One region of the Leucobacter aridicollis genome, then DNA from elsewhere that is predicted to be linked to it. Evidence: predicted binding sites of a transcription regulator. Region 1 holds the regulator's gene; the other holds the start of a gene.

Region 1 (11,094 bases):
CGAGGATGACTGTCGCCAAGCGCATGCGACGGTAGCGGCGTTCAAGGGAAGGGCGGTCGAGCGACTCGATGGGCTGAGGCATGCAACCGAGCCTAACTGGCTTTCCCGATAGTTTTGCCGTTAAACCTTTGGTGCCCGCAGCATCCGACCGCATTCGCTGCCAGCCTGGATCACCTAGACAGCGCCTGCCGGGCCAAACTCTGTGATCGCCGCGATAACAGCGGACGTTTCTTCAGCTGTACCAGCAGTGATGCGGACGTGGCCGGCTATCCCGAGGTCGCGAACGAGAATGCCTTGGGCGCGAAGGCGTTCAAATACCTCGCTTGGATCGGCGAATCCACCGACGAGCAAGAAGTTCGAGCCCGACTCGTGGACAACGTATCCGAGGCCGGTGAGCGCACCTGCCAGCCGGTCTCGCTGGGCGCGAATTTCGTCGACGGTGGCGAGCATCGCGTCGGCGTGCTTCACAGCAGTAGTCGCAGCGGCCTGTGTCAGGCCGGAGAGGTGGTACGGGAGCCGAACAAGGCGGAGCGCGTCAACGATGGCGCTGTCTGCAGCAAGATAGCCAAGTCGGACCCCCGCGAAGGCGAAGGCCTTGCTCATCGTCCTGCTGACAATCAGACGGTGGCGGCCTTCGAGCAGCGAGATTGCGGTCTCGTTCTCGGTGTCGAACTCCTTGTAGGCCTCGTCGACGATGAGGATGCCATTGAACGCGTCGTATGCCGAGAGGATCGTCTCAAGCGCCATCGGGGTGCCTGTGGGGTTGTTTGGAGCGCAGAGCACGACGATGTCGGGTTTGTGCTCGGCAATCGCCGAGACAACGAGCTCGGGGGTCACGGTGTAGTCAGCATTGCGGGGAACTCCGATCCACCCGGTGTCGGTACCGTCGGCAAGCAACGGGTACATCGAGTAGGTGGGAGTGAAGCTCATCAGTGTGCGACCGGGACCACCGAACGCCTGCAGGATCTGCTGGAGCACTTCGTTCGAGCCGTTCGCCGCCCACACCTGTTCGGGGGTGAGGCGGTGGCCGAGGTAGTCGGCGAGTGCCTCGCGCAGCCCGATGAACTCGCGGTCTGGGTAGCGGTTGACGTTGCGCAGCGCGGCAGCAAGCGCCTCCGTCGCTTCCGCGATGAAGGCCTCGGGAAGCGGGTGCGTATTCTCGTTCACGTTGAGACTCACAGGGACCGCAGCCTGCGGTGCACCGTACGGGGTCTTACCGACGAGATTGTCACGGAGAGGGAGATCGCTCAATTCAGCCACCTCTTTAGTCTACTCAGCGGCCACCGACGATTCCTCGGCCACGAAAGAAAGAGCACCAACTGCGCCGGGCAACTGCCAGCTACGAGAGGTCGGACGCCGGGAAGGTCGCCTCGTCGCCCGCGAAGCGCAGAGGAACAGCAATCGCATCGCCGGCTTGCAGGTCTGCTGCCTGCATCTGATTCAGACGCTGAATTTCTGCCACCACGTCGCGGGGGTCTGCGGTCGGCTCCAGCGCGGAAGCAATACTCCACAGCGAGTCGCCGGACTGCGCCACAACGTATGGAAACTCCTGCGAGCTTGCCGCGCCGTTGGCGACCGCGCCCGGGGCCGCGAACGACGCCGCGACGCCAAGCGCCCCAGCAATAAGAATGGTGGCAAGACCCCCAAAGACCACGCGCCCGCGGCGAGTCAGCTTGAGCCGGGTCTTGGGCGCGGCTGCGGTCGGGGAAAAGACAGCGCGCACGCCGGCCCGGTCTGCATCGATGCGGGGGCCCATTGCGGTGACAGTTGCTGTAGCAGTCATGAGGGGTTCCTCTCTTGAGAGTGTTCGAACAAATACCGTTCGGTCGAACATCTATTTCGAATATATCTTCGAATGAACGATTTCGCAAGGCAAGAATTCGAAGAAGTTTGACGCGAATCCGCGCGACACTCGAACAAATGTTTGCCTCGCCTCGAACATCCGAGCTAGGGTTCGAACAGTGCCCTCACCTAACCAGTGACCACCGACATTCACCGTTTCTCCGTGAATAGCAGCCCGACTCCAGCGGCCAATCGGCCGCGATCCCAGACTCGAGAGGACGAGCCATGAGCGATCTGGCCTCACCCCCACAAAAGCCGTTGACCGAAAAGCAGCAGGCGATCCTCGAGTTCATCGCGCGCTCCGTTGAGTCACGGGGCTACCCGCCGAGCATGCGCGAGATCGGCGACGCCGTCGGACTCTCGTCACTGTCGAGCGTCACACACCAGCTCAGCCGCCTCGAGCTCGGGGGCTACATCCGGCGCGACCCTAACCGCCCACGCGCGCTCGAGATCCTCGTCGAGCTCGCGGTCACGAGCAGCGCCATCGCAGACGCGCCGGCCACGGAGACCCAGGAGACCGCATACGTTCCGCTGGTGGGTCAGATCGCCGCAGGCGTTCCGATCACCGCCGACCAGCAGGTCGAGGAGGTCGTACCGCTCCCCCGCCAGCTCGTGGGCGACGGCCAGCTATTCATGCTGAAGGTTGTCGGAGACTCGATGATTGACGCTGCGATCTGCGACGGCGACTTCGTCGTCGTTCGCCAGCAGCGCGAGGCCGACAACGGAGACATCGTCGCCGCCATGCTCGATGGCGAAGCAACCGTGAAGGTATTCAGGCGGCGCGACGGCCACACATGGCTACTGCCCCGAAATAGCGCTTTCGAGCCGATTCTTGGCGACCATGCCGAGGTACTCGGGAAGGTCGTCGCGGTCTTCCGCTCCGTCTAACTCGCACGCCCAAGGTGATCGCGTCGACGATGTAGCTTTCGGGTCGACGAGGCCACCCGCAGTGACCCTGCCCAGTCTCGGACCGCTCCGATCCCGATGGTCTCGAGCACCCCAACCTTCACGCACCACAGCACGCAATCCTGCCGCTGCTCGGTGTAACCGCTAGAGTTCGGGGGCCTCACCGCCAGGGCTGAAGAAGCATTCAGAAGCCGACGACAACCGGATCTGGTCCGGAGCAAACCCTGTAGCGACACGAACTGTTGTGCCTGTTTCTGGATCGGTGATCCCTAACCTGTGTTGCCGGAACACGTCAGGATCTGAATGCGTTTCGTAGCCGGCCTTTGTGAAGTGGTCTTCAAAGTCCTGGATGATTGCGTCGGTATCAGTGCCTGCAGCGACGGTGATCACTGCGTCACCATGCCACCGATACCAGCTCCTCTGACATACAGATAACTCACCCGTTCCGGCCTGCGCAAACTTCACAAAGACACCTTCAGGCGTCGCGCCTGCGAGCTCACGCTCCATTGATTGAGTCGCGGCCTTCACCTCCGCAAAAGACGGACGCTCCGCGGGTTGCGCACACCCTGCGAGGGCGAGCAACCCGACGAGGAGACCGATGACGCTTTGCGGTTTCATTGGCGTTAGATGCTTAGAAGTCGCCGCCGCGGTAGACGCCTTCGGGGAGCACGAAGCACTCAGACGCTGAATCAATGTCAATATGGGTCGGCTCAAGGCCTTCCCCAACGATGATGCGTATCGTGGTTTCCGGGTCTTTCACCGCTATTTTGTAGTGCCCATTGAGGCTCAACCGGTTACTCGTAGCGTACTCCGTACTTTCATAATGGGTTTCGATGTCGCGAACGATCGCTTCGATGTCGGTGCCCTTAGCAACGGTGACGGTCATGCCGCCGAACCAGCTGTCCGCCCCGTCTCCGCAAGACATGAGCGTCCCTGTGTCTACTTGGTAGACGTTGACGATGACGTCTTTGGGTATCAGTTCAGCGATTTCACGTTCCATTTCCTGGGTAGCCGCTTTTGCTTCCTGCCACGTCAGTTTTGTGTCCACTTTTGGCTCCTTCTGTGAGGCCGCCGTGAGCGATGAGCACCCGGTCAGGCTCAGTACCCCCGCAACGAGCATCAAACCAAATACACGTTTCATGTTCATCGTTCGAGGGCCTCCTTCAACGTATCAAGCACGTCTTGGTTATCATCTTTGGCAGTGGCGATGAGGTTGTGGTTGTCCATGAGTTCACCCAGGCTGGGGTCGAATTCGCCGTAGCCTGGGTACACCAGGCTCGTGAACGCGGGGTCCCTTCGTGGATATCTTCCCTCACCGACGTAGCCTTCTCGCTGCGCACGCGTCAAAATGTCTTCGTAGGAAACGTCAAGGTATCCGGTTGTAGCCGTGGGTTCCCAATCAGGGAGCATCCAGGCTCCTGCGAGCGAGATCACGGTGTTGTAGCGGGCACCCGCGACCTCAGAACTCGTGAGGTTCGCGAGTCCCCAACTGTGGCCGGCCCCCATCTGTTTCACCCCAGACAGGTACGGGTCTGCCCTCATTCCGGCCTGGAAGCGCGCGAGCTGCTCACCTGCCAACCGACCGAATTCGAGGTCGTTTGCTTCGGTGATTCGAAGCATGTTCGCATTCCCGGTCTGCCCGTTTTCTCCGGGGAATAGGCCGTCCTTGTACACGAACGCGACACTTCCCGAAAGTCCGTCCTTGCCTGTCAGGAACTTGGCGATTTCTTGAACAGATCCGTTGTAGAACGAGTTGAGGCTGGTGAAGGTGCCTGGCACGTAGGTGATTGCTCGGATGGTGTCTGGGCCGGGGGTGCCGAGCATCTCTACGATGCGAGAGGCCGCGTGGTCGTAGAGGTACAGCTGGACTTCCCCGCTCACTACCTGTGTTAGGTAGTCGATCTGCTTTTGCAGGTAGGGCGCGTTCTTGTCGCCAGGCTTCAACGCAGCGAGCTCTGCTTCGACGGTCTTCAGGATCTGTTCCGCGTTGTACTTGTTCGCGGTGACGCGTGCGAGGGCGGGCATCCCATCGAGAGCTCCGAGTACGTGCGCGTACTTCTTCAGGATCTTTTCTGCATCAAACCCTGGGGTCGCGGTGAGGAGTTCCCAGACCGAAGCGACCTGCTTGACCGAGAGCGTTCCTCCGAGGAGAAGCCGTCGGAGCGTGTCTGGGTCGTCGGCTGCGACAGCCAAAGTGATCCGGAAGTCGCTGAGGGCCCAGGCCCCCGTTTTTTCGAACGCGTCAGCGACAGCTGCTATCCAGACCTCATCGCGTCGGTTCTCGTCGATCAGTTTCGAGAACCCGTTCAGCATGGGGGCGATAGCGATCGACGTCCAAGAACACGAGCCCTGGAACGATGCGGTGGCGGACTGCACAGCGGTATGAGCTGTTTCCATTTGGCGGGTGAGTCCCTATGAGGTGGTGACAAAGTGCCGTAGCCGTTCCGGATCTGCTGAACTTGTCCCTTTCGCCCCACCGTTGGTGACGTGTCTGGTGCGTGCGCTGGGACTGAACGACGCGGTGATGTGCGGGGAGGCTACGGGTATCGAGTCTGGTTCCGGTTCCGGGAAACCAGCGGGCGCTGGAAGCCCCTGTACCGACGCAACGTACTCCTCTTCGCGCCTCGCGTCCTCACGCAGTTTCCAAGCGTCGTGGGCGGCTTGGCGTTCGCGTTCTTTTGTGGCCGCGGCCTTCGCATCTTGCACCTGCAGTCGCGCATCATTCAACAGCCCTGCCAGGCGTCCCCGCTCCTGACTCTCGGTCTGGGCCGCAGTGACGAATAGTCGCGAGTAGCCACCCTTGAAATCGGTGACGGCGGCAGTGACTGCGTTGGAGCGAATGTAGCCGATGCCACGGAGTGTGTCGTCGGCTGCCTCGAGCGCTTGGGCGAGTGCGTCTGCGACGCCGTCGTCAAATTGGATAGCCAAGCCACACTCCTTCCGACACGCCTCACAAAAAAAGGGGGCCTGCAACTTGCAGGCCCCCCAACGGTCAACAATCTACCTCACCACCCACCACCGAATCAAGCGACGAACGTATTCCAATTGCCGAGATGTTATGTACTCCATGAATTCAAGGCTTGATTGGCATTCTCCGCGCACGTGCGGGCACAGCCGGCAGGCTATGAGAGCAGGTCGAGCTCGCTGAGCACAGCGAGCACCTGCTCGTGCCTGTTGAAGGTGTACAGGTGAATCGACGGGGCGCCGCCGGCGAGCAGCTCGCGGGCAAGGTTGATCGTATGCTCGACACCGAGTTCAGGGGCGTATCCCCCGGCTTCCTCCATCGCGCGTTCGAGGCTAGTGGGCGCGGGCCGTCCCGCGAGTGATGCCACCTTGCGCAGCTGACCGCTTGTCGAGACCGGCATGAGCCCAGGAAGCAGTGGCATCTGCAGCCCCGCGTCACGTGCCGCGTCAGCGAAGCTCAAGTACTCGTCGGCGTGAAAGAACAGCTGCGTGATCGCGAACTGGGCGCCTGCAGCCTCCTTCGCGAGCAGCCAGTCAATGTCAGCCGCCTGGCCCCGAGAGAGCGGGTGGCCGTTCGGGTACGCCGCGACCGCGGTGCGGCCGACGCTCGTGAACGCCGGGCGCTCAGCCCGTGCCTCAGCGATGAGCTCGGTGAGCTCCAGCGCGCTCAGCGATCCGGCTACCTCGGGGCTCGACTCATCGAGTCCGCGCGGCGGGTCTCCACGCAGGGCGAGAAAGTCGTGTATCCCTGCGTCCATAATGCGGTGGATAGTCTCACGGATGGTCTCACGAGACTCTCTCACTGTCGTCAGGTGCGCGAGCGGCAGCGCGTCCGTGTGCTCCCGGAGATAGGCGAGCAGGTCGAGTGACGCGTCGCGGTGTGACCCATTCGCGCCGTACGTGACTGAGATGAAGTCGGGTCCGACCGCTGACAGGTGCTGCACCGAGTTGCCAAGCGCGAGCGCAGCAGCGCCCGACCGTGCGGGGAACACTTCGAACGAGAACCGCGCGCGGGTCGGCGCACTCCCCGTGAGCAGGGTCGCGTTCACCGTGCACCCCCAATGACCTGCGCCGGGCCGGCAAGTTCCGCCGCCGCGAGCTCGGTGCCGCGGACGCGTGCTGCGATCTTCGCGAACGCCACGTCCCGCGCGTAGTCAGGTGAGCCGTGGCGGGGCTTCTCGTCGATGAGGTACGGCGAGAACCCACAGTCGTCGGTCGAGCCCAGGAGCTCGGGAGGCACGAATCGGGCCGCACGAACGAGCTGATCGCGCACCTGTTCAGCTGTCTCAAGCTTCGGGTTCGTCGGGTTGGTGACGCCAAGCAGTACACGCGGGGCGGGGCGCCCGGCCGCGCGCAACGCGCCGATCTCCCTGCCGACAAGCCGGGCGACGCGATCCGGATCCTTCTCGCCTGCCGCCTGCACCAGAAAGTAGCCCGCCTCGATCTGAAACAGTTCGGGCAGCAGCTCTGCGTAGTCGACGTCGGCACTATGTGCCGAGTCGTTGTCGTTGCCGGGGCACGTGTGCACCCCGACCGCGCTCCGCTCGGCGTCGCCGAGTTCGTCAAGCACCCGGTTGAGTAGCTCGATAAACCCGGCGAGCGCCTGCGGCCCGGCCCAGGGGGCGCGAACGTCGCGGCGCAGCGCCAGCCGGCCCTCGGTAAAGTCAATCGAGACGCGGCTCGCTCCCTCCGCGAAACAGCGCCTGATGTCCTCGGCGCAGCCAGCAACAACGTCGTCGAGGAAGGCTTCGCGCGAGTAGTCACCGAGCCCCTCGTCGGGAATCGTGAGCGAGAGCATCGACGGTGAGATCACCGCCTGCTTCAACGGAAGATCGGTGTGGGCGCGGGCCGCCGCAACGTCGTCGGCCGCCCAGCTCTGGAACCGGAACGGCGCGGACGCGAGCCTCGGCACGACGCGGTGATGCCCGTCGGCGAACACTGCGAACACCGGCCCCGCTTCGACATCAGCTCCGGCGAGCGGGTAGCTCGCGAAGCTCTCGCGTCGCTGTTCACCGTCACTGACGATCGGCGACCCTGTCTCTGCGAGGCGTGCGAGCGTCTCCCGCACGGCAAGATCCTGCTCAGCTGCGAGTTCTTCGCCGGACGCCACACCGATCTCGGCGTCGAGCACCGCGCGCTGGAGGCGCGTGGGGCGCGGGAGGGAGCCGACCTGTTCGGTCGGCAGCCCCTCCGCAGGCCACGCAGGCACCCCGGCCGCGCCAAAGGCGGTGGCAGCCGCTGGGGCGGCCACTACGCCTCCGCGCGAACGGCCTTCGCGGCCAACACGAGGTTCGTGAGGCTTGCGACGGTCTCGTCATAGCCGCGCGTCTTCAGGCCGCAGTCGGGGTTCACCCAGAGCTGCTCGCCGGGGATGCGCTCAGCTGCGATCCTGATGAGCTCCGTCTGCTCTTCGACTCCCGGTACACGAGGCGAGTGAATGTCGTAGACGCCGGGGCCGATGCCGCGCGAGTAGCCGTGGTCACCAAGCGGCTGGACGACGTCCATGCGGCTGCGGGCAGCCTCAATCGACGTGACGTCAGCGTCGAGGCCGTCGACAGCGTCGATGATCTCGCCGAACTCGGAGTAACAGAGGTGCGTGTGGATCTGCACGCCGGCCTGAGCCCCGCCCGTCGCGAGCCTGAACGCACCGACTGACCAGTCGAGGTAGGCGGCCTGCCTGTCGCGGTCCAGCGGCAGCAGCTCCCGCAGCGCTGGCTCGTCGACCTGCACAATGTTGATTCCTGCCTCGACGAGGTCATCGATCTCGTCGCGAAGCGCGAGCGCGACCTGCGAGGCGGTGTCTCCCAGGGGCTGGTCATCGCGCACGAATGACCACGCGAGGATCGTGACGGGCCCAGTGAGCATGCCCTTCACCGGGCGGTCGGTGAGCGACTGCGCGAACTCCGACCAGCGCACAGTCATCGGGGCCGGGCGCGAAACGTCACCCCACAGGATCGACGGGCGCGTCGCACGGCTACCGTACGACTGCACCCAGCCGTGCTCGGTGACCGCGAAACCGTCGAGCAGCTCGGCGAAGTACTGGACCATGTCGTTGCGTTCAGCCTCACCGTGCACGAGCACGTCGAGCCCGATCTCCTCCTGCAACCGGATCACGCTCGTGATCTCGTCACGCAGGAAGCCTTCGTATGCGGCTTCGTCGATCTCACCGCGCACGAACGAGGCGCGTGCCTTGCGAATCTCGGGGGTCTGCGGGAACGAGCCGATGGTGGTTGTCGCGAGGTGCGGGATCCCGAGATCCTGCTGGGCTGTACGCCGATCTTCCTCAGTGACGCGGTTGCGGTCCGCGTCACCTGCCGCGGCCACTCGCGCGCGGATCGCGTCAATGCGCACACCCGGGGCGGCGTCGCGGTCCGCGAGCACCCTGTCGACCTCCGCGAGTTCGGCCTCGATCGCCTCGGCGCCATCGGACAGCCCGCGGGCGAGGATCGCGACCTGCTCGACCTTTTGGTCGGCAAACGCGAGCCACGACTGCAGCCGAGCATCAAGCTTCGTCTCGTCGCGCACGTCGTGTGGCACGTGCTGCAGGTTGTTCGAGGTGCCGACGACAGTGTCAATGCCTGCGTCGGTCAGCTGAGTCAGTTGCGCGAATGCGCTGCGAAGGTCGGTGCGCCAGATGTTTCGGCCGTCGACGACACCGGCAACCAGCTGCGTCCCGGCGAACGCCTTGGCGAGCGAGCCGTCCGCGAGCGCAGCTGCGGGGAGCGAGCCGCGCACGAGGTCTGTGTGCACAGCCTCAACCGGGAGCGCAGCGAGCCTCGTGAGCGCCGCGGCCGAATCGCCGTACGGCGCAGCGATCAGGATCCGGGGGCGTTGTGCAGCCCCACCCAGTGTCGCGTATGCGTGCTCGACAAGGCCCAGGGCTTCTTCCCGCGTCACGCGCAGCGAGTCGGAGACGAGGGCGGGCTCGTCGAGCTGCACCCACGCGACGCCCGCTGCGGCGAGCGCCGCAAGAAGTTCTGCATACACACCGACAAGGTCGTCGAGCCTGTCCGCGGGGTCAAACCCTTCAGCCGCCTCATCAGACGCCTTCGCGAGCAGCAGGTAGGTGACGGGGCCGACGAGCACGGGACGGGTCTCGATTCCCTGCGCCTGCGCCTCCTTAAACTGTTCGACGAGCGCAGCCGGGTTCGCTGCAAACTTGGTGTCTGCGTCGATCTCGGGCACGCTGTAGTGGTAGTTCGTGTCGAACCACTTCGTCATCTCGAGCGGCTGGTGCTCGGCGTCTCCACGTGCGAGCCTGAAGTAGGTGTCGAGATCTGATCCAGTCTGGGCGCCGAAGCGCTGAGGAATCGCGCCGACGGCGAGCGTCGCGTCAAGCACCTGGTCGTAGAAGCTGAAGCTCTCCGGGACCGCGCCGCCAGTTGCCGGGAGGCCAAGCTCCACAAGCCGGGCGCGGGTCGCCGCGCGCAGTTCCGCAGCTGTCTGCCGCAGCTCGGACTCCGAGATTCGCCCAGCCCAAAACGACTCGACGGCACGCTTGAGCTCACGGCGCCTGCCGATCCGCGGGTATCCGAGAATGGTCGCCTGTGGAAGTGGTGCAGCGGTCATGTTGGTCCTCCGTCGGGTACAGTGCGGTGCAGTTTACGGACGCCAGTTCGGGTCCGTCTGCTGCAAAAGTACCCGGCGGAATGACCCCAACCGGCCTGAATTTCACACTGTTACCGTGTGCGACGAAGTGTTACGTCACGGGTGCCGTGCCCGCGACTTTGAGCTATACGAGGTAGTCGTCGAGCTTGGCAAACATCTCTGGGGTGACGAGCGCGCGCACTCTCGTCCCAGCCTCGTCGTAGTCGAGCTCGAGCACACGGTTGCGTTCGTGCAGCTCGGCGACGAGGTCTCCCCTGTCGTAGGGGACGACGACTGTCACCTCGCGGTCAGGCGTCGGGATCGCCGCGTCGATGCGCGCCTTTAACTCTTCGAGGCCCTCGCCCGAGCGCGCAGAGACGAACACACCGTCGGGCACGAGACCGTGTAGCAACATGCGTCGGGACTCGTCGATCAGGTCAGCCTTGTTGAACGCGACGACCTCGGGGATGCCCTGCGCCTCGACCTCGGCGACAACGTCGCGGACTGTCGCGAGCTGTGCCTCGGGGTCTGGGTGAGATGCGTCGACAACGTGCAGGATCACGTCTGACTCCCCCACTTCCTCGAACGTCGAGCGGAATGCCTCGACGAGCTGGTGCGGAAGGTTTCTCACAAAGCCGACAGTGTCCACGTAGGTGAAGTCGCGGCCGTCTTGCGTTTCGGCGTGCCGCACAGCGGTGTCGAGCGTCGCAAACAGCTGGTTCTGCACGAGCTCTTGCGTGCCCGTGAGACGGTTCAACAGGCTCGACTTGCCGGCGTTCGTGTAGCCGGCGATCG
Region 2 (11,094 bases), 690 kb from region 1:
GCAACCGCAAGCTTGTCGGCCGTCAGGAGCGTCTGCACAGATCGGAGGTCGGTGAACGGCGGGAACACAGCGACCTCAACCTCGCCGTAGTTGTGCTGCGCATCCTTCAGGCTCCACGCGAGCTTCTGAACGAACGCGATCGCCTGCAGGTGATCAAAGTTCATCTTCCAGTTGCCGGCGATAAGCGGCGTGCGCTTCACGGGCGGCGCAGGCTGCACGGGCGCGTCTGTCGCGGGTGCGTCGTTCATGCGAGGACCTCCAGTCCGGGCAAAGCTTTGCCCTCGAGAAATTCGAGGCTCGCACCGCCACCAGTCGAAATGTGACCGAAGGCATCGTCGGCGAAGCCGAGCGCGCGAACCGCGGCGGCGGAATCGCCACCGCCAACTACAGTAAAGCCAGAGGTTTCAGTGAGCGCACGCGCAACCGTCCGGGTACCTTCGGCGAATGCTTCCATCTCGAAGACGCCCATAGGCCCATTCCAGAACACAGTTGCCGACGCCTCGATAACCTCAGCGAACGCTGCAGCGGACTCCGGGCCGATATCGAGTCCGAGGCCGGAAGCACCGAACGAACTCGATTCGATCGCGTCTGCGGGAACCACTTCGTGAGCCGCGTCAGCGGCGAACCGCTCCGCGACAACGATGTCAGTGGGAAGCACGATCTTGACGCCCCGTGCGGCTGCCTGGTCAAGGTATCCGCGGACGGTGTCGAGTTGATCCTCCTCAAGCAGGCTCGCGCCAACGGGGTGCCCCTGCGCAGCGAGGAACGTGAAGACCATCCCGCCGCCGATGAGGAGCGTATCGACACGTTCGATGAGGTGTGCGATCACGCCAAGCTTGTCGGACACCTTCGAACCGCCGAGCACGACGGCGTAAGGTCGCTCTGCCTTGCCCGTGAGACGCTCAAGCACCTCGAGTTCGGCCGCCACGAGGCGGCCAGCGGCGCTCGGCAGCAGCTTCGCGAGGTCGTAGACGCTCGCCTGCTTGCGGTGCACAACACCGAAGCCGTCTGACACGAAGGCATCACCGAGTTCCGCGAGCTGGGCCGCGAATGCTCCGCGGGCCTCGTCGTCCTTGCTCGTCTCCCCGGGATTGAAGCGGAGGTTTTCGAGGAGCACAACGTCGCCGTCGGAGAGCGCGGCGACGGCGGCGCTGGCGGCTTCGCCGACGGTCTCGTCGACGAAGCCGACCTCTGTGCCGAGCAATTCAGTCATGCGCTCGGCCACCGGCCGCAGCGAGTAGCGCTCATCGGGAGCGCCCTCGGGGCGGCCAAGGTGGCTAATCAGCACGATTCGCGCTCCGGCCTCTCGCAGTTCACGAATCGTGCTGAGCGAGGCGCGGATCCGCCCGTCGTCGGTGATGCTCTTCGCGCCGTGCTCGTCAGTGGCGAGCGGCACGTTGAGGTCACAGCGGACAATTACTGTTTTCGAGCCCAACGGGCCGAGCGAATCGAGGGTGCGCATGGTTCCTTCGTGGTGAGCTGAACTAGATCAGGCCGGGCGTCTGGCTGCGCGCGGTCTCAAAGCGCTTCGCGACGTCCTGCCAGTTTGCGATGTTCCAGAACGCCTTCACGTAGTCAGCGCGGACGTTCAGGTAATCAAGGTAGTACGCGTGCTCCCAGCAGTCGAGCATCAAGAGCGGCACCGTGCCGGCGGGCAGGTTACCCTGCTGGTCGAACATCTGCACAATGTTCGCGCGCTGGCCGAGGGTATCCCAGGCGAGCACTGCCCAGCCCGAGCCCTGCACGCCCATGGCTGTCGCGGTGAAGTGTGCCTGGAACTTCTCGAAGTCACCGAAGAACTCGTCGATCGCCGACGCGAGTTCGCCCTCGGGACGGCCGCCGCCCTCGGGCGACATGTTGTTCCAGAAGATCGTGTGGTTCACGTGGCCGCCCACGTTGAATGCGAGATCCTTCTCGAGCTTGTTCACCGGCGCGAGATTTCCAGACTCGCGGGCCTCGGCCAGCTGCTCGAGCGCCGTATTTGCGCCGGTGACGTACGCCTGGTGGTGCTTGTCGTGGTGCAACTGCATGATCTTGCCGCTGATGTGCGGCTCGAGGGCAGCGTAATCGTAAGGAAGTTCAGGGAGTGAGTATGCGGTCATGGCAGCTCCTTTTCTGTTGAGTGCTTCTGATAGGCAGTCTATTGCGGGAACACACGTCGAAACGAGTGTTCGCTGCGAGCTAGATCAGACGAGTTCCTCAGGAACGCTCGCCTCGGTCCCCGGGATTCCCTGGTCCTCGGCAGCCTTGTCGGCCATCGCGAGCAGGCGCCGGATCCGACCAGCAATAGCGTCTTTTGTGAGGGGCGGATCGGCACGGGCTCCGAGCTCATCGAGGCTCGCTTCGCGGTGAGTGAGGCGCAGCTGACCCGCGTACCTGAGATGATCGGGAACATCGGAGCCAAGGATCTCGAGCGCACGCTCAACGCGAGCGCACGCGGCGACGGACGCCTCAGCAGAGCGGCGCAGGTTTGCATCGTCGAAGTTCACAAGCCGGTTGGCTGTCGCACGGGTCTCACGAGCTTTTCGGAGGTTGTCCCATGCCTCACGGCACTGCTCGGCTCCCATCACTCCGAGGAGTGTGCCGATCGCTTCTCCGTCCCTGACAAGCAGCTTCGATACGCCGCGGATGTCGCGACTCTTCGCGTCCACACCGATCCTGCTCGCGGCACCAACGAGCGCCATGGCCGTCTCGCTGCTCGGGCACACAACCTCAAGGCTGACTGTGCGGCCGGGAGGGGTGATCTTTCCGCGAGCAAGGAATGCTCCACGCAGGGCGGCGGCGAGTTCTTTCGAGTCGCCGGTTGTCACGCGGTTCGGGAGGCCGCGGATCGGCCTGCGTCGCTGATCGAGCAGTCCCAGCTGGCGGGCGAGGGTCTCGCCGTCGATAACGCGGACAAGGAACTGCGGTGCGCCTGGGCGCACACTTGTGGGGGGCAACTGTCGGGCTTCGGCGCGCACGCCGTAGAGCTCCGCAAGGTCTTTTCGCACGCGCTGAACTGTCTGCGGAGTGTGCAGTTCAGCTTCAAGGGCAATACGCCCGTTGATCGTGTGTAGGCCGCCAGACAAGCGCAGGATCGTGGCGAGTTCCGCCATTCTCTCCCCAGTCCGTTGCACGGGGAGCTTCACCAGCTCGCTCATGACATCGGCGGTACTCGGCACAGATATTCCTTTCGAAACAGGTGAATAGCAAACTAAATGACGGCGAAGCGCGCCGGCATTTACTCGCGACCGAGGTCGCGGTGGCGGAGCTGAACGCTCACGCCGGGCAGGCCGGCAAGCCGGTCTGCGAGCTCGCGGGCGACAGCCACGGAGCGGTGTTTACCGCCAGTGCACCCAATGGCGAGCGATGCGTGTCGCTTGTTTTCGCGCTGAAAGCCGGCAAAAACCGGGGTCAGCGCTGCGACGTATGCATCAATGAACTCGGTGGCACCCTCACGGCTCAGGACGTAGTCCTTCACAGCCGGATCAACACCGGTGAGTGAGCGAAGATCGGTCTCCCAGAACGGGTTCGGAATGAACCGCATGTCTGCCATGAGGTCGACGTCAGTCGGGGCCCCATACTTGAAGCCGAAGCTCATCACGGTGAGCTGCAGGCCCGCGACGTCCTCTGACGAGAACATTTCACGAGTCGCAGTGGTGAGCTGGTGCACGTTGTATCCGGAGGTATCGACAACGACGTCACTCGTCGCACGAAGCTCCTGGGAACGTTCGCGCTCAAGGCGAATGCCCTCAAGCAACCCCCCTGCCTCAACCTGGAGCGGGTGCGGCCGCCTGACGCTCTCGTAACGGCGCACGAGAATATCGTCGGCAGCATCGAGGAAGACGACGCGAACTGTCGCTGTGTGGCGCAGCTCGTTCACCGTCTCTTGGATATCGGCGAAAAGATCCCGACCGCGAACATCGACAACAGCCGCGATGCGCGGAAGCGCCCCGCCTGACTTGTCAGCCATGTCTGCGAGGGTCTTGACCATCGACAGCGGCAGGTTGTCAACGACATACCAGCCGAGGTCCTCGAGGGTGTTCGCGACGGTGCTTCGGCCAGCTCCGGACATGCCGGTGACGATCAGGATCTCCTGACCTGTTGAGACCTCATTCATCCGCACCCTCCTCAAGCTCCGTGTCTGTCTGCGCATCGTCAATCTTAGCGTCAGGCGCGCCCTTGCGGAGTCGGGTAAGGTGGCTGAGAATCTGTTCGGCCGTGCGTTCCCCAATGCCAGGCACTGCCGCGAGCTCCTCGATCGAGGCGGCCCTCAGGCGCGTCGCAGAACCGAAGTGCCGAAGGAGCTGTTGCACACGCTTCGGCCCGAGTCCAGGTACGTCCGCGAGCTGCGAAGCAATGGCCTCGCTGCGACGTTGTCGTTGGAATGTGATCGCAAACCTGTGCGCCTCATCGCGGGCGCGTTGTACGAGAAATAGGGCTTCGCTCGTGCGCGGAAGCACCACAGGAAAGGGATCCTCTGGCAACCACAGCTCTTCAAGCCGCTTTGCGATGCCGCACAGCGCGACGTCGGTGATGCCTGCCTCCATCAACGCCCGGTGCGCGGCCTTCACCTGCGGTTCGCCGCCATCGACGATGAGGAGTTGCGGGCGGGCGCGATACGCACCGGATGGAAGCTCACCTGACTCACGAGCAAGGTTCAACTGAGCCGCCCTGCGTGACACGACCTGGTAGATCGAATCAGTATCGTCAGTCGTCTCTTCGATCCTGTATTTTCGGTACTCGCTCTTTGCGGGAAGCCCGTCTTCGAACACCACGAGTGACGCGACAACGCCGGTCCCCTGCAAATGGGAGACGTCGATGCACTCGATTCTGAGTGGAGCCTCGCTGAGGCCCAAGGCCTGCTGCAGTTCGGCAAGTGCGTCGGTGCGTGACGTGATGTCAGCGGCACGCTTGAGCTTGTAACGCATGAGATTCTCGCCTGCATTCAACGTCGCCCGGTCCATGAGCTGGGCTTTGTCGCCGCGCTCGGGAGTGCGAATGTGCACCTTTCCCTTGCGCGGGCGGAGCTTGGCGAGGGTCTCTTCGAGCGAGGCGAGCCCGTCTGGCAGCTGCGGTACGAGGATCTCCGGGGGTGGCTCATGCCCGCCCTCGTACGCAGTCTGCAGCACTTGCTCGAGCAGCCGCCCGGGCGAGTCGTCGAGCTCCACGTCAACAATCCAGCTGCGCTCGCCACGCACGCGACCTCCCCGGATGATGAACTGGTGAAGCGCGGCTGAGAGCTCATCGGTGCGGAGACCGAACGCGTCGACATCTACCTCGTGACCGAGCACAATGGCGTTCTTCTCCATCACGTGCTCGACCGCCGCGACCTGATCGCGAAGCCTCGCCGCGTCTTCGTAACGTTGCTCGGCGGCCGCGTCTTTCATGCCGCGCTGCAGCTTTCTGAACTGCGACTGATAATTGCCTCCGAGGAACGACACCAGCGCGCCCACGCGCTCGCGATGCTCGTCAACTGTCACAGTGAAGGAGCACGGACCCGCGCACCGCCCGATCTGGCCCGCGAGGCACGGCTTGCCGCTCGCCATCGCACGCTTGTAATCGGCGTCGTTGCACGTACGAATTGGAAAGGCCTGCTGCAGCAGAGCAGCGGTCTCCCTGATTGCCCACACCTTCGGGTAGGGCCCGAAATATCTCGCACCCTTGATGCGTTCGTTTCGGGTAATAATCAGCCGTGGGGCTTCCTCCCCCAGCGTCACAGCAAGGTAGGGGTACGTTTTGTCGTCCTTGAACTGCACGTTGAACGGAGGCTTGTACTCCGTGATCCAGGTGTGCTCGAGGACGAGCGACTCGGTGTCACTTGCAACGACAGTCCAGTCGACGTTTGCGGCCAGCGACAGCATGCGGCGGGTGCGCGGCATGAGCGAATGCATCGGCTGAAAGTAGTTCGCAAGCCGAGCCCTGAGGTTCTTCGCCTTGCCGATGTACAGTACGCGGCCCTGGCGGTCTGAAAAGCGGTACACCCCAGGGCTCGTAGGGATCTCTCCCGACGCGGGCTTGAACGCGTCGCGGGGGTCAGCAGGTTCACCTGCTAAATTGCCCCCGCGACGCGGGTCAGTTGTCACGCCGCCGCCCTCACGAGACGACCGTAGCCGCGGCGGCCTTCTGTGCTGGCGACTTCTTCGCCGGGGCCTTCTGTACTGAAGACTTCTTTGCCGAAGACTTCTTTGCTTTGGTAGCTACGGGTGCCCCAGGCGCCACCGCGAGCGCCTTCCGTGCCGTCCGCGCGACGGGAGCCTTCTCAAGCGCCTCGGCAAGGAACACGCCCGTGTGGCTCTCTGAGTGCTGCGCGACCTGCTCCGGGGTGCCTGTGGTGAGGATCGTTCCACCGCCGGATCCGCCCTCTGGGCCGAGGTCAATCACCCAGTCCGCACTGCGGATCACATCGAGATTGTGCTCAATCGTGATGACGGTGTTGCCCTTGTCGACAAGCCCGTTCAGTACGAGCAGGAGCTTACGCACGTCTTCGAAGTGCAGACCAGTTGTTGGCTCATCGAGCACGTAAATGCTGCGGCCGTTCGAGCGCTTCTGTAGCTCGGTTGCGAGCTTTACGCGCTGCGCCTCACCACCCGAAAGGGTTGTGGCGCTTTGGCCGAGTCGAACGTAGCCGAGGCCGACGTCGACGAGGGTCTTCATAAACCTGTGGATCGACGAGATCGGCTCAAAGAACTGTTCCGCCTCTGCGATTGGCATCTCGAGGACCTCGGCGATGTTCTTGCCCTTGTAACGAACCTGCAGCGTCTCTCGGTTGTATCGGTTGCCGCCGCACACCTCACAGGCGACGTAGACATCGGGGAGGAAGTTCATCTCGATCTTCAGCGTTCCATCGCCCGAGCATGCCTCGCACCGGCCGCCCTTGACGTTGAAGCTGAAGCGGCCAGGCAGGTAGCCGCGAGTCTTCGCTTCGGGGGTGTCTGCAAACAGGTTACGGATCTTGTCAAAGACGCCAGTGTACGTCGCGGGGTTCGAGCGCGGCGTGCGACCGATCGGTGCCTGGTCGACATGAACCACTTTGTCGAGGTGCTCAAGACCAGTGACACGAGTGTGCTTGCCCGGGACCATGCGGGCGCCGTTCAGCTGATTTGCGAGCACTCGGTAGAGGACGTCGTTCACGAGCGTCGACTTACCGCTGCCTGAGACGCCGGTGACCGCCGTCATGACGCCAAGCGGGAATGTTGCGTCGACATTCTGGAGGTTGTTCGAACGGGCGCCGACGACCTTGAGCTCGCGATTCTTGTCGAGTGGCCTGCGCGTCAGTGGCGTCTCTATGGCGCGGCGGCCAGCGAGATAGTCGCCCGTGACTGAGTTGGTGTTCGCGCGCAACTCGGGAAGCAGCCCCGAGTGGACCACGGTGCCACCCTCGACGCCGGCGCCGGGGCCAATGTCGACAAGCCAATCCGCTGCCTCAATCGTCTCCTCATCGTGCTCAACGACGATGAGCGTGTTGCCAAGGTCACGGAGCTTCACGAGCGTTTCGATAAGGCGCCTGTTGTCGCGCTGGTGCAGGCCGATTGACGGCTCATCAAGCACGTACAGCACTCCCGTAAGTCCCGAGCCAATCTGGGTCGCGAGCCGGATGCGCTGGGCCTCGCCGCCTGACAGGGTGCCTGCGGCGCGAGCGAGCGTCAAGTACCCAAGCCCAACCTCGATGAGGAAGTCGAAGCGGAGCCTGATCTCGCGAAGCACCTGAGCGGCGATCTTCGCGTCTCGTTCGCTGAGTTCGACGCTGTCAAAGAAGTGCTTGGCGTCGAGCAGACTGAACTCGCCAACACTCGCGATCGACTCGTCATCGACGGTCACCGCGAGCACTTCAGGCTTCAGTCGCTGGCCGTTGCAGACGTGGCAGGGAACTTCACGCAGAAACTCGGACCATCGCTCGCGGCGGTTGTCGCTTTCGGCCTCAGCGTACTGCCGCTCGATGAACGGGATGACACCCTCAAACCCGCTTGTGTACTTTACCTCTCTGCCGAACCGGTTCTTCCAGCGCACGTTGACCTTGAAGTCGTTGCCTCGAAGTACAGCCTCCTGCACGTCTTCGTCGAGCTCGCCCCAGGGGGTCTTCAGTGAGAAGTCGAGGTCTTTTGAGAGGCCAACGAGAAGCTTCTCGTAGTACTGGTAGAGGCTCTTGCCCTGACTCGTCCACGGAATGATCACGCCCTCGCTGATTGACAGCTCAGGGTCGCCAAGCACAAGGTCTTCGTCGACAGACATGCTGGTACCGAGCCCGGAGCACGTTGGGCACGCGCCGAAGGGGGCGTTGAACGAGAATGTCCGTGGCTCAATCTCCGTGAGTTGAACTGGGTGCTGATTCGGGCATGAGAGTTGCTCCGAGAACAGCTGCATGCGGTCATCTGCGTCTTGGTCGCGGTCAACATAGTCGATCTGCACCGTGCCGTCTGCGAGCCGAAGTGCGGTCTCCAGTGAGTCGGTGAGCCTGCCCAGCCCATCCGGAGAGGCGACGAGTCTGTCGATAACGACCGAGATATCGTGCTTGATCTGCTTCTTCAGTTTCGGTGGGTCGCTGAGCTGGATGAGCTCGCCATCCACTATCGCGCGGGAGTATCCAGTCGCCGCGAGCTCCTGGAACAGGTCGACGAACTCGCCCTTCTTCTTTGAGACGACGGGTGCAAGCACCTGAAAGCGGGTGCGCTCCTCGAGCTGCATGAGGCGGTCGGCAATCTGCTGCACGGTCTGAGACTCGATGCGTTCGCCGCATACCGCACAGTGCGGGATACCGACCCTGGCCCAGAGCAGACGCATGTAGTCATAGATCTCAGTAATCGTGCCCACTGTCGAGCGCGGGTTGCGGTTCGTTGATTTCTGGTCAATCGACACGGCGGGGCTCAGCCCCTCGATAAAGTCGACGTCGGGCCTGTCGACCTGGCCAAGAAACTGCCTGGCGTAGGCGCTCAATGACTCGACGTAGCGACGTTGCCCTTCCGCGAAGATCGTGTCGAACGCGAGGCTCGACTTACCGCTGCCCGATAGGCCAGTAAAGACAACGAGCGAGTCCCGCGGAATCGAAAGGTCAACGTTCTTGAGGTTGTGCACCCGAGCGCCCTGGACACTGATGTGCGCGTGCGCTGCCGAGGAACGAATAGGTGTTTTGCTCTGAGAAGTCACTCCCCTAGCTTAGCGTCTCCCCGCCCACGATTCGAACATGTGTTCTAAAAAACTTCCGTGTTCGCCGCTGGCGTCAGCCTAGAGAACAAGCTCGGAGTATGCCAGTCTTGACAGTCGAGACAAAATCATCTGATGAATGAGGTAGTGATCATGGCAGCTTCCGCATCTGGAGCACCCCCGCGCCCGGCGCGACCCCAGATAGTGCTTTCCGTCAAGGAGCGTGTGCAGCTCAGCCCGCACCTCGTGCGTATCGTCGCGCACGGGCCGGGCATGGCGCAAATCGATGCGGGACCGTATACAGACGCCTACAGCAAGATGCTCTTCAGGCAACCAGGCAGCGGCATCGAGCCGCCCTACGACCTCGACGCGCTGCGCGACGAGGTGCCACCCGAGGAGATGCCATCGACCCGCACCTACACGGTGAGGCGCGTGGATCACGGGGCAGGCGAGCTCTGGATCGACTTCGTCGTGCACGGCACCGAAGGCATCGCGGGGCCGTGGGCGGCTGCGGCCGAGCCAGGCGATCCCGTGGTGCTTCGGGGAATTGGAGGTGGGTACGCCCCCGATCCGAGCGCCGACTGGCACCTACTTGCGGGCGACGAGTCTGCGATTCCCGCGATCGCCTCGGCGCTCGAGGCGATGCCCGAAGACGCGGTAGGCGTCTGCTTCATCGAGGTCGCGGGCGAGGCCGACGTGCTCCAGCTCCGTAGCCCAGCTGGCATCACGGTGAACTGGCTGTTCCGTGGCACTGCTGCGGCGGGGACGTCGACTGTGCTTGTCGACGCCGTGCGCGAAGCCGAGTGGCTGCCCGGCCGCGTGCATGTCTTCGTGCACGGCGAACGCGGCGCGATGAAGGCGCTGCGTCCATACTTCACGGACGAGCGTGGAATTGATCGCGCAAGCCTGTCGCTCTCTCCCTATTGGGCGTATGGCCGCCGTGAGGATCGCTTCCAAGCAGAAAAGCGCGAGGCGATCGGGCAAATCTAGCGAGCTGCGGCCGTGAGCACGCAGTACTGGTGAGTGAGCTGCATTGCCTGCTCCAGGTGCGACGTCACGAAGCAGCGCGCTCCGGGGCTGAATCAGCGTGTCGAAACGCCCATCGCATGTGGTCGCTTGTCAGGAAGTCGCCTATTCCGATCATGAGCAGGCTAAAAACGATCTGCTCGGTGATCATCCAACCTGGGTACAGCCCTGGGATTGCGGCAATCACGAGTGTCACGACTGGGAATATCTGGGTGAAGAGTCTGAGTCGCTTATAGGCCCACCGCCAGCCGAGTGATGCCCGCCAAGCGAAATAGCCGAGCGTGAGCGTCATGCCAAGCACGACTACCGTTCGCATCCACACGGCAACTGGCACTGATGAGCCGGAGCCCACGAGGATGGCAGCAGTAGCGACCGCTCCAACACCGAGCAGCAGTTCGGCGCCAAGCAGCCACCGAATCCAGCTGAACGCTCTGCGCGTCTTCGCGTGGGCGAGTTCTGCCGCAGCGATTCGTTCCCCGGCCCCGCGGCCACCGGCCAGCCTATCGATCTTCCGTAGGAGGGATTCCCAAGTCATGGCCTCAGGCTACGCGCGTTTCCCCGGGCGTCGGGTCGCAGCTAGTGAAAATCATTCAAAGGGATGACGGGGGTGCGAGCTATGCTGCGTCCATGACACTTGCATTCAACTTCATTGGTATCGTCACTAACGACCTCTCGGCGTCACTCGCGTTCTACCGCACTCTCGGCCTCGATATTCCGGAGGGGGCCGAAACGGAGGCGCATGTCGAGGTCCTGCTTGACGGAGGGATGCGTATCGGCTGGGACACACTGGAGACAATTCGAGGCTTCGACCCAGCCTACGAGCTGCCGTCAGGCAGTCACCGCGTCGCATTTGCCTTTGAGGCTGTGTCACCGGCAGAAGTCGACGAGGTGTTTGCCAAGCTCGTGGCGGGCGGGGCTCGTTCCCGAGTTGAGCCGTGGGATGCGTTT

Evidence for each region. The regulator LexA, encoded in region 1, represses DNA repair genes until DNA is damaged. The targets are predictions, from matches to a motif close to TCGAACANNTGTTCGA.
Region 2: uvrA (excinuclease ABC subunit UvrA) is a predicted target of LexA. The motif match lies at 9,155-9,170, and genes of this name have one in related genera.

Annotation. Positions count from the first base shown of each region.
Region 1 is NZ_CP075339.1:2,413,108-2,424,201, forward strand. It holds gene KI794_RS10850 (DsbA family protein) at 1-82, opposite strand, end outside; gene KI794_RS10855 (histidinol-phosphate transaminase) at 175-1,260, opposite strand; gene KI794_RS10860 (LysM peptidoglycan-binding domain-containing protein) at 1,340-1,783, opposite strand; gene lexA (transcriptional repressor LexA) at 2,068-2,730, shown strand; gene KI794_RS10870 (hypothetical protein) at 2,893-3,366, opposite strand; gene KI794_RS10875 (hypothetical protein) at 3,380-3,895, opposite strand; gene KI794_RS10880 (hypothetical protein) at 3,892-5,145, opposite strand; gene KI794_RS10885 (hypothetical protein) at 5,161-5,676, opposite strand; gene KI794_RS10890 (methylenetetrahydrofolate reductase) at 5,871-6,761, opposite strand; gene KI794_RS10895 (hypothetical protein) at 6,758-7,963, opposite strand; gene metE (5-methyltetrahydropteroyltriglutamate--homocysteine S-methyltransferase) at 7,963-10,281, opposite strand; gene hflX (GTPase HflX) at 10,445-11,094, opposite strand, start outside.
Region 2 is NZ_CP075339.1:1,724,950-1,736,043, forward strand. It holds gene tpiA (triose-phosphate isomerase) at 1-248, opposite strand, end outside; gene KI794_RS07740 (phosphoglycerate kinase) at 245-1,462, opposite strand; gene KI794_RS07745 (superoxide dismutase) at 1,485-2,102, opposite strand; gene whiA (DNA-binding protein WhiA) at 2,187-3,161, opposite strand; gene rapZ (RNase adapter RapZ) at 3,221-4,099, opposite strand; gene uvrC (excinuclease ABC subunit UvrC) at 4,092-5,963, opposite strand; gene uvrA (excinuclease ABC subunit UvrA) at 6,076-9,123, opposite strand; gene KI794_RS07770 (siderophore-interacting protein) at 9,256-10,110, shown strand; gene KI794_RS07775 (hypothetical protein) at 10,175-10,681, opposite strand; gene KI794_RS07780 (VOC family protein) at 10,774-11,094, shown strand, end outside.